2 regions of the Shewanella sp. GD03713 genome follow, and region 1 is predicted to be linked to the other one. Evidence: predicted binding sites of a transcription regulator. Region 1 holds the regulator's gene; the other holds the start of a gene.
What was found. The regulator ArgR, encoded in region 1, controls arginine synthesis, uptake and breakdown. The targets are predictions, from matches to a motif close to ANTGAATANNTATTCANT.
Positions count from the first base shown of each region.

Region 2: a site for ArgR is predicted at 1,498-1,515, ahead of N5E87_RS05405 (YjiH family protein). Genes of this name have one in related genera too.

Region 1 covers NZ_JAOCIW010000001.1:4,063,971-4,069,110, forward strand. The annotation lists gene N5E87_RS17805 (DUF393 domain-containing protein) at 79-468, shown strand; gene mdh (malate dehydrogenase) at 813-1,748, opposite strand; gene argR (transcriptional regulator ArgR) at 2,039-2,509, shown strand; gene N5E87_RS17820 (NAD(P)-dependent oxidoreductase) at 2,733-3,365, opposite strand; gene N5E87_RS17825 (LysR family transcriptional regulator) at 3,469-4,371, shown strand; gene N5E87_RS17830 (Dyp-type peroxidase) at 4,436-5,140, opposite strand, start outside.
Region 2 covers NZ_JAOCIW010000001.1:1,214,590-1,219,729, reverse strand. The annotation lists gene N5E87_RS05415 (U32 family peptidase) at 1-158, shown strand, start outside; gene N5E87_RS05410 (DUF998 domain-containing protein) at 174-893, opposite strand; gene N5E87_RS05405 (YjiH family protein) at 1,596-2,954, shown strand; gene N5E87_RS05400 (hypothetical protein) at 3,422-3,754, opposite strand; gene N5E87_RS05395 (hypothetical protein) at 3,833-4,057, opposite strand; gene N5E87_RS05390 (transposase) at 4,490-5,140, opposite strand, start outside.

The DNA of each region.
Region 1 (5,140 bases):
GTATGAAAGGCTGCGCGATTTAGATCTAAAATGATGGCGCCTGCGTATACTCGAGGCGAGTTTAATCGAGGAAGCCCTATGGAACTGCGAATTTTTTACGACGGCAATTGCCCTTTATGTTGCGCCGAAATGCGTCAGCTTAAAGCGCGCGATCCCGATGATCGCATCGAACTTGTGGATCTTAATGCTGACAATTTCAGCTCTCGATTCAGCTATATCGATAAAGACTACGCCAATACCATTCTCCATGGCGAAACCGCCTCTGGCGACGTGCTGCTAGGGCTAGATGTCACCTGCAAAGCATGGGCACTAACTGGCACTCGCCCTTGGGTACAAGTGCTACGCTTACCGCTTATCAAACCTATCGCGGATTGGTGCTACCTGAGATTCGCCAAGCACAGATACCGCATCTCTTACTTACTGACGGGCAAGGCGCGCTGCGACAATCAATGCCAACTGCCTAAGTAGTTATACCAATCGTATTAAATATCTGTTCATTCAGCGGGAGTTCAACGCGCTTTAGACAAGGCGAAGGCTTGAAGGCATAGTGGTGCTCTGTCGAAAGCCTTAAACGCAGTATAAAGCGCGTTGAAACCCGCCCTTCGGGAGCCTCACAGGCATCCCACTCCGGTGTTGCATTGACTTAAAAGGGAATGACCATTTCTGCGTCAATGCGCCTTGGATTGAAATGCCTGTGAGGCTCTGAACTGATTAGATATTTAATGTGATTGGTATTAGCCTCAAGTAAAGACTCAAATTCTGCCCATAAAAAAACGGAGCCATTGGGCTCCGTTTTTGATAATCCAGATGGATTACTTAACGAAATCAACGCCTAGTTTGATATCGCCTTTCAGCGTATCTAACATAGAATCACGGGCGTTAGCTTCGAATGCGCTCACTTCACCGTAAGGCAGTACTTTTTCGATACCGTTTTTGCCTAACAGCACTGGTTGAGCGAAGAATTCTGCGTGCTCGCTGCCGCCGTCAACGTAAGCACATTCAACGATGTTAGCTTCGCCTTGTAGACCACGAACCAGAGACATACCGAAACGGCAAGCCGCTTGACCCATAGACAGAGTCGCGCTTCCGCCACCAGCTTTAGCTTCAACCACTTCTGTACCCGCGTTTTGGATACGCTTGGTCAGAGAAGCGACTTCTTCATCAGAGAAAGTCACGCCTTCCACTTGAGACAGTAATGGCAGAATAGTCACGCCGCTGTGGCCGCCGATGACGTTCACTTTAACGTCAGCAACGTTTAAGCCTTTTAACTCAGCGATGAAAGTTTCAGAACGGATAACGTCCAGAGTCGTCACACCGAACAGACGATTCTTGTCGTAAACACCCGCTTTCTTCAACACTTCTGCTGCGATAGCAACAGTGGTGTTTACTGGGTTAGTGATGATACCCACTAAGGCTTTAGGGCAAGTCACTGCCACTTTTTCGATCAGGTTACGAACGATACCTGCGTTGATGTTGAACAGATCTGAACGATCCATACCAGGCTTACGCGCAACACCAGCAGAAATTAGAACAACGTCAGCACCTTCCAGTGCAGGCGTTGGATCTTCACCAGCAAAACCTTTGATTTCAACCGCAGTAGGGATGTGGCTCAAGTCAACCGCAACACCCGGAGTAACCGGTGCGATATCGTATAGAGACAGTTTAGAACCCGCAGGTAATTGAGTTTTTAACAGTAGGGCGAGAGCCTGGCCGATACCACCAGCAGCACCAAGTACAGCAACTTTCATAGTTATCTCCGTTATTTCTCGGATATGTGTGACATGGATCTAATTTCCGTTGGCGTCACATTACTGGAATGTCACGTTAATTTCAATTATCCCTTAGTCGTGGAGACAAAGTTTTAGCGAAACTGAGCATTCCAATGTTGAATATTTACTCTAGTTCAATATCAATACCGACAACACGGCTATCCAGCCATCCGTTAATTGCATTTTTATTCAGTCATAATGGTTATTTGTTGACAGTTTGACCAAAACTATTCAAAATACGCCTGTTTTTTTGAATAAAGAATAAGACTATGCAAACGACCAAGAATCAGGATGACCTTGTTAGAATTTTTAAGGCGATTTTAAAAGAGGAGCGCTTTGGCTCCCAGAGTGAAATTGTCGCCGCTTTACAAGCAGAAGGCTTTAGCAATATTAACCAATCGAAAGTGTCTCGGATGCTCAGCAAGTTCGGTGCAGTACGCACCCGCAACGCTAAGCAGGAGATGGTTTATTGCTTACCCGCTGAACTAGGCGTGCCTACCGCAGGCAGCCCGTTAAAGAACTTAGTGCTCGATGTTGACCATAACCAAGCCATGATTGTCGTTCGCACCAGCCCTGGCGCCGCGCAATTAATTGCCCGTTTATTGGATTCCATCGGTAAGCCAGAAGGGATTTTGGGGACCATTGCCGGAGACGATACTATCTTTATTTGTCCATCCAGCATCCAAGATATCGCCGATACCTTGGAAACCATCAAATCTTTATTCAACTACGCAGAATAAAAAAACAGGTCAGCTTGCTGACCTGTTCTCTTTTATCTGTACGCTTTTCAGTCCAACATTGCCCTCATTTCAGGGCTAGTGTCCCGATTACGTTACAGCATAAGACCTATCTGTTGGCTTGAATGACGCTTGCTTGGAACAAAGACTCGTCACCCCGAGCTCACAAACCTTAGCTTATTGACCTTAACTCATCGACATTAGTCGTCGACCAGAGTCTATAGCCTTAGTAAGCCACACTGATCCTTTGATTAGGATGCGCCACGTTTTCCGCTTCATCGAGCATCGCTTTGGCGTAGTCGGCCACTGAAATCTTGCTCTGACCATTCGCATCGGTAAAGAAGCTATCTCCGCCTAAACGGTAAGGACCTTCGCTGGCGCCTGGGTAAATTTCTGCCGCTGGACTGACAAAAGTCCAGTTAACCATAGTATTGGCGGCGCGAAATGCCTTCAATGCCTCACCTTGAGCCAAGGCTTCATCCTTATAGGCAGGCGGGAAGTCTGGACTTGAAACCAAGGTCACTCCCGGTGCCACTTCTAAACTCCCCGCACCACCGACCCAAAGTAGACGTGGCACTTTTGCCTGTGGCAACACGGCTAATAGATTATTGACCGTTTTTGCCACTAAGCCGTGATTCTGCTCGGCGCGCGCACCCACTGCGGCAATCACTAAATCGACACCCGCAAATGTGTCGGCTTCCAATGGCTGAGTCAGGTCAACACTACGCACTTCTGCTGCTGTTTCGCCAAGCTTGCTTGGGTCACGCACTAAGGCAACCACTTCATGACCACGGCTCAGCGCCTCGTTAAAAATGGTTCCGCCAATCCAACCTGATGCACCTAATACTGCAATTTTCATTTGATAAGTCTCGCTACTGATTTAAATTGAGACCAGTTTACTTGCGACACTTCACGTGATAAATATCGATAAATGAGCATGATTATTTCAGATTGAGATACTAATGGATAAAATCGCCGCCATGCGCAGCTTTATCGAAGTGGCCAACTGTGGCAGCTTTACTAAGGCCGCAGAACACCTCGATCTCAGTCGCCTACAGGTTTCACGTCATATTCAAGAAATTGAGCAATGGCTGAGTTTACGTTTATTGCACCGCACGACCCGCAGCGTCAGCCTCACTCTGCAGGGGGAAGAAGCCCTGCAATATTGTCAGCGGGTGCTGAGCGAAGTCGCCGCAATGGAAAGCCGCGCCCATAGTCATAACACCGAATTAGTTGGCAGTATTCGCATCGCTACGCCCGTCGGGCTTGGGCAGCACAGTCTGTTTGATGTGGTCGATCGCTTTATAAAATTGCACCCTAAGGTCAATATTCAGCTGTTAATGTCGGACAGTTTTGCCCAGTTGGTGGATGAGCGGGTGGACGTGGCACTGCGCTATACCGAGCAGCCCGATGAGAATTTGATTGCCCGCAAACTGATGAGCATAGATGCCGTGCTGTGCGCCGCGCCCAGTTACTTGGCTCAAGCCGAGCCGCTAACCGTCCCTAACGATCTACTCAGCCATAATTGCCTTATTCATAGCTCGCAGCAACACTGGCAGCTACTCAAGGAGCAACAGAGTGAGCTGATTAAACCAATGGGGAATCTGATGGCGAATGAAATGGGAGTGCTGGTTAGCGCCGCATTGCGCGGGCATGGCATTGCCTACTTGCCCTGTGACTTAGCTAATCCCTATCTCGCCAGTGGCCAACTGCAAGAAGTGCTCCCCGAATACACGGCGCCAGGGCAAACCCTCTGGGCGGTGTACCTCTCCCGCAGTTATCAACAAGCGCTGGTGCGCGCCTTTATCGATTTTACCGCCCAGCAGTGGCAGCAGGATCTCAGCAAGTGGACGACGGCGAGTTAAGCCCACAAACAAAAACGCACTGAGGCTTTAAGGCTCAGTGCGTTGAGTCGCGGTTTACAAAGGCTTAATTATCGAACTGCATCAAAAAATCTAAGCTTGGGGCGAAGAAAGAAGACCCCGTCAAGGCACTGGTAAAGTGCATCAAGTGATCGTGGTTACCCGCACCATCGCCAAACACCATGCTGTGGAGCATCTTCTCAAAGTGCTCTGGGGTGCGACAGGTTGAAATAAACATCAGCCCTTGCTCCTTGAGCGAACCGTAAGGCATGCTCTGGCGCAAAATCTCAATCGACTTGCCGTTGTCATCCTTGAGGTTGACCCGCTTGATATGGCTGGTTAATGGCTTATCTTCCGACTCGTATTCGATGTTGTCTTGCTTAGTACGACCGATAATATCTTCTTGCTTTTTAAGCGGTAATCTATGCCACTTACTCAAGTTATGGGCGTACTTTTGCACATGAATGTAGCTGCCGCCCTTAAATTCAGGCTCTTCATCCCCGACCAAGGCAACCTCTTGACGATGGCGCCCTTTCGGATTTTCAGTGCCATCGACAAAGCCTGTTAAGTCGCGACTATCCATAAATCTAAAGCCGCGTTCCTCTTCGACTAACTCGACTAAGTCTTCGAACATTTGGCTGATTTCGTTGGCGACTAAATGCAAAATGTCGTAGCGGTCGCAGCGAATATGCACAAACAGATCGTATTCGATCGCTGGCGCCTCACGGTTACCCGCTTGCATCGCTGGGAATGGTTTGAGCATCTCGGGGCG
Region 2 (5,140 bases), 2.8 Mb from region 1:
TTCGGGTTTCGCCCAGCAGCGTAGCCTGTATCACTCAGGCCGATACGCTGGTCGAGGCATTAACTAGCGAGGCAACGGACGCTCAGTTTCCTCTTAGCGATGAGCACTGTAACGGTTACTGGTTTGGCGAAGCGGGGCTAAAATCCTTCGTCAGATAAAAGACATAGCCTACTTCACTCAAGCGTTGGCTCCTGGGTGAATGTGGGGATACATGATGGTGGCGTTAATAGCAGCGCCACCGTCCAACTTAATAGACTCCCAAGCCCAATCCATTCCAGCAATGCAGGCCACCATAAATCGGGCCTTGGCAATTGCAGTATCATTTCTTGATAGAAAGGTCTGTCTCCTTCCGTTAAGCCCAATGCTAACAGCGGCACATAGAGAAAAGTCATCATACTGAGCAATACCAACAGCGCTAATAATATCGTCAAGCGCTGACGGTGCTGCGAGCCGAATCCCACCCATAGTAGATAACAAATTGCACTTAAGCTGCCAAAGTAGAAAAACCATTTAAGTGCGAGGATATGCAAGTGATACACATTGACCGGAAATAGCCCAACACAGGCCAAGGCTAAAAACGTCAGTGCTAGAGCGCAAAAGAAAGGATACCCCCAAAACCCGCTTACAGTCTGTAGGGAGGAAAGACAATAAAAAACAACGCTTAAACTGCCAAAAAACAAACCGCCATTGAGCACCACGGCAAAGCTAGAATGGCCATAGGTTCCCAATTCACTCAGTGTATGATTTAAAAAATTGAAGGAGCGTGTTTCAGAGTAATCAAATCCGAATACTGCCACACAGATCCCCAGCATCAATCCAAAAATACCAAGGAAACCAAACTTAGTGGCAAGTGCCGAGCCCCTTGTTGCCATATTCATTTTTATAACAGTCATGGATAATTTAGCCAAACCAAAGTAGTACTAACTTACATGGAATTACAAAGAATTAAAGCGGCCCCTATCCTCTTTAGCGTAATATTTTATTTCATCACTATTCGCGATTTTTTAGTCATCGCAAAAACACTCCGAATTTAGTCATTTTTCAATAAAATATATGCAAATCCAAAGTTAAAAATGAATAAATAATCACAATAAATTCAATTATCGCTGTATCGTCCCAAAAGGTTAACCCATCATTGCCACCAGTGTTAGTTCGCTCACATTAAGTTAGCAACAACTGAAGCCCCGATACGATTCATGGACAAAAAAGCATCTAAAAGTGTATTTAGTGAAGATCCATTGAGAAAATTTTGAACAAAATATCACAAAAAAACCAATAACCCCAAGAGCAAAACAACTCAATAAACAATTCGCAACATGACAATGTAATCACTTGATTCAATAAAAATAAACCGCATCAAAACGTAATTTCGCACCCAAAACATTCATTAGAAATCGCCCAAATAACTATGCTATTTTGCTGCTTATCTCAAACAAATTTCCGAATCGTTTTACATGGCGGCGCTAAGCGAGTAATCTTCCCCCTTCTCGATTTTGAGTTGAATGAAAATGCACCTCACCCCAGCAAAGAATGCGGTTTTGAGAGAGCATTGATTCAAGTTTATTTGTGCGACTCGTACTTTAAGGTGTACACCATTGGCTACTGAACATAAAAACCGCAACATTAAGACGATACTCACCTTTATCGTCCCTTCGCTGATCGGTCTGCTGCTGTTTATGACCCCTATCAGCTATAACGATGCGATAACTATTCCCATCGCAATCATCTCTAAAGCACTGCAAAGCGTGTTAAGCGATGTATTAACCTTAATCGTGACTGTGATTGTTGTCGCCATGGCCTTGGCTTCGTTGCTGACAAAGTTACTCAAACCTAAGTTTGTGCTGAACAATCACTTCCTCAATGGTTTACTCAATATCAGCCCGCTGTGGCTTACCACCCGTGTCGTTGGCGCTGTCTTTATCGTGCTGACCTACTTTGGCATTGGCCCCGAAGCGATTAACTCTTCAAGCACTGGCGCCTTAGTACTGAACGATTTGTTACCGGTACTCTTCTCGGTGTTTATCTTCGCCGGTATGTTGCTGCCACTGCTATTAAACTTCGGTCTATTAGAGCTATTTGGCACCCTGCTGACCAAAGTGATGCGCCCAGTGTTTAACCTGCCAGGTCGCAGCGCCATCGACTGTATGGCCTCTTGGTTAGGTGATGGTAGCGTTGGGATCCTGCTGACCAGCAAGCAATACGAAGCGCGTTTTTACACCCAAAGGGAAGCCGCAGTTATCGGTACCACCTTCTCGGCGGTGTCAATTACCTTCAGCTTAGTGGTGATCTCACAGGTGAAGTTAGAGCATATGTTTGTGCCCTTCTACCTGACTGTGTGTTTAGCGGGTTTTGCGGCGGCCGTGATTGTACCTAAGTTACCGCCACTGTCGTGGAAGAAGGATAACTATATCGACGATACGCCACGTCAACCCGATGATGAGATGATCCCCGCAGGACACGGCGCACTCTCTTGGGGCTTTGATAAAGCGCTCGAGAAAGCTGCCAGTGCTGGTGGTGTCAAAGCCGTTCTAAATGAAGGGATTAAAAACGTTATCGATATGGTATTTGGCATTATCCCAGTGGTAATGGCCATTGGTACCACCGCGCTGATCATCGCCGAGCATACGCCTATCTTCAATTACTTAGGTATGCCATTCATTCCGTTACTGGAACTGCTGCATATCCCAGAAGCCACCGAAGCCTCTAAAACTATCGTTGTTGGCTTTGCCGATATGTTTATCCCGTCGATTTTAGCCAGCTCTATCGAATCGGATATGACCCGCTTTGTGATTGCCGCGTTATCCGTAACCCAGCTAATTTACATGAGTGAAGTGGGCGCACTGCTGATTGGCAGTAAGATCCCAGTGAATTTTGTTGAGCTTTTTGTCGTGTTCGTACTGCGCACCTTAGTGACTCTGCCAGTAATTGCTGGCGTGGCTCACCTGCTGTTCTAAGCGCAACATCACCTTAAATATCAAGGGGAGTCAGATTAACTGACTCCCCTTTTTTATACTGATTCAAACACGAACTCATACACAAACAGGCAGTTTTGATTACTTCGTTGAGAGTGGGTTAGTCGTACAAACTCCACTCATCATCATATAACTCAGTTGGGATAAAAGAACGTTCAATATAAAAGGGCGACCCATGGTATTTGCTCGATGACACGCAGCGAGTCCATCCGTGGATGCTCGACCGCCCCGTCCATGGGGGGGACGGTCGTCTCGCAAACCTCCATGGCTCACCTATTTAGCGTTGGCGTAATCTGTAAGTTTTAAAAAGAAATACGCAGCATGTTTTGGGACAGTTTCCTAGTTGAAGCCTTAACTCTAACTCGTCAGTTTCGGATAAAAATTTCTATGGATTAACGCCAAGTACTATAGCAGTTTGTAAGTTGCGTGTTACTGCGCCTTGTTTGCCTTTAGTCGTGATAGAAAGCCTCAGACACATAGAAATCGCAGAAAGATTTGATATCTTCCTTATTGTCGGACTCGATAGCTCTGGCTCGCAGTTTATAGCCACGCACAATTCGGCTGTTGTTTTCAATGGCGAACTGAATCATCAAATCATTGCTGCTTAAATCAAGCTTCTCTAATTCAGATTTAGCTGACTCCGCATTACTTTCAGTGAAAAAACTTTCCTTCATTTGCATATCTGGCTCAATAAGCAATTCTCTATGTTCGCACAGCAATTTCTCTTCAGTTGCTTCCGCATGAAGAGAGAACAAGATGGCTATGACAGCTAAAAACTTCATCACAGCTCCCTAGGCATAACGTTCGGTTCAACCGCAGTTTGTAAGCGCGAAGCGCTGTAGCGGCGTTGCAACCGCTTGTTATGGGTGGTGAATCTCATTTTCCCTGACCTCAATGTCCCCATTTTTTTCTGTTTCTACAACGTAAGGCGGGTTAGGCTCAAACTTAATTACAGATACAACAGACCCACATAGACCGGCGTGCCGTCCAAATGCAACCACGACATAGTCATTCATTAAAAATTTCACACCTGCAATCTGTTCGCCACCAAGCCATCTATTATGAAGATCACGTGCTACGTTCATGTATTACTCCATAACGCTAAGCACAGTTGCAAAATATTTGGCACTATATTTTGTCAATTGATGCGCATTGTTATAAATCAGTATGACGCGAAAGGTTAAGAAACTCTTCACCAACTTTATCGGAATACTGTTTAGCAATTTCCATAATGACAATACTATCTATGGATGGATTAAGTAGAAGTAAAGTACATGTTACCTACAATAAATCCAGCCACCCAATATAAATCAATAACATAATGCACTTTATGTTTGCCTACAACTGGTCCGAGTTAAAATGGTTTAAATAGGGACAATCAACAATCGCGGGGACAGCATCTAAGGCAATAAATTGCGCTAACTCATTAAAAAATGAGGTATTTAAGACGAAATAAATTGGCCCATAGTGCTTGGGATGTGTTCTGGATGAGGCTTTTGAAGTGATATAAGCAGTTGTCAGTTACTGTTAAAGTGCTGGCAGCATTTAGCAAAATGCCGTCGTCGCTTTTCTAAGTGTTCGCAGTAATCGGTCAGTTCTTGCAAGGTGCCCACTGGACCGTAAAATAGCTTGCCAAATTCGGTTGTCAGCTTGAGCCAATTGTCATGGGGAATATTTAATCTGTTCAGTATCTTGGCGCTACTTTCGCTGATGCATCCACGTTTATCATTGCGAATGATTCGGCCGGTATCATCCACCAATTGAAGGTAATCCGTTAAGGAAAATGCAATGCCATTGGGTTGGTTGTCGCACTCATTACCAATAAAAGGCAGTAGATTGCTCGGCTGCTCACCTTTTAATGCGGCCCGAATACGTAGTTGAATACTGGTATGGTCGGATTGTTCAGGTGTATCAGCCAGTTGTGATCTAATCGGATTTAAATCAACGTAAGTCATGCAGGCTAACACCGCAGCTTCATCGAGTAGAGCCTGTGACTTAAAACGACCTTCCCAGAAACGGCCTGTGCAGTTATCTTCTTGATTTGCTTGTCTTGCTATCGGTTCGTTGAGACAGCGCATAAACCATGAAATATCACACAAACGACTGCGATAAAGGGCGATTGAATGCTTTAATCTGCTGACCTCATGCGCTTCAACTAACTCACCTTT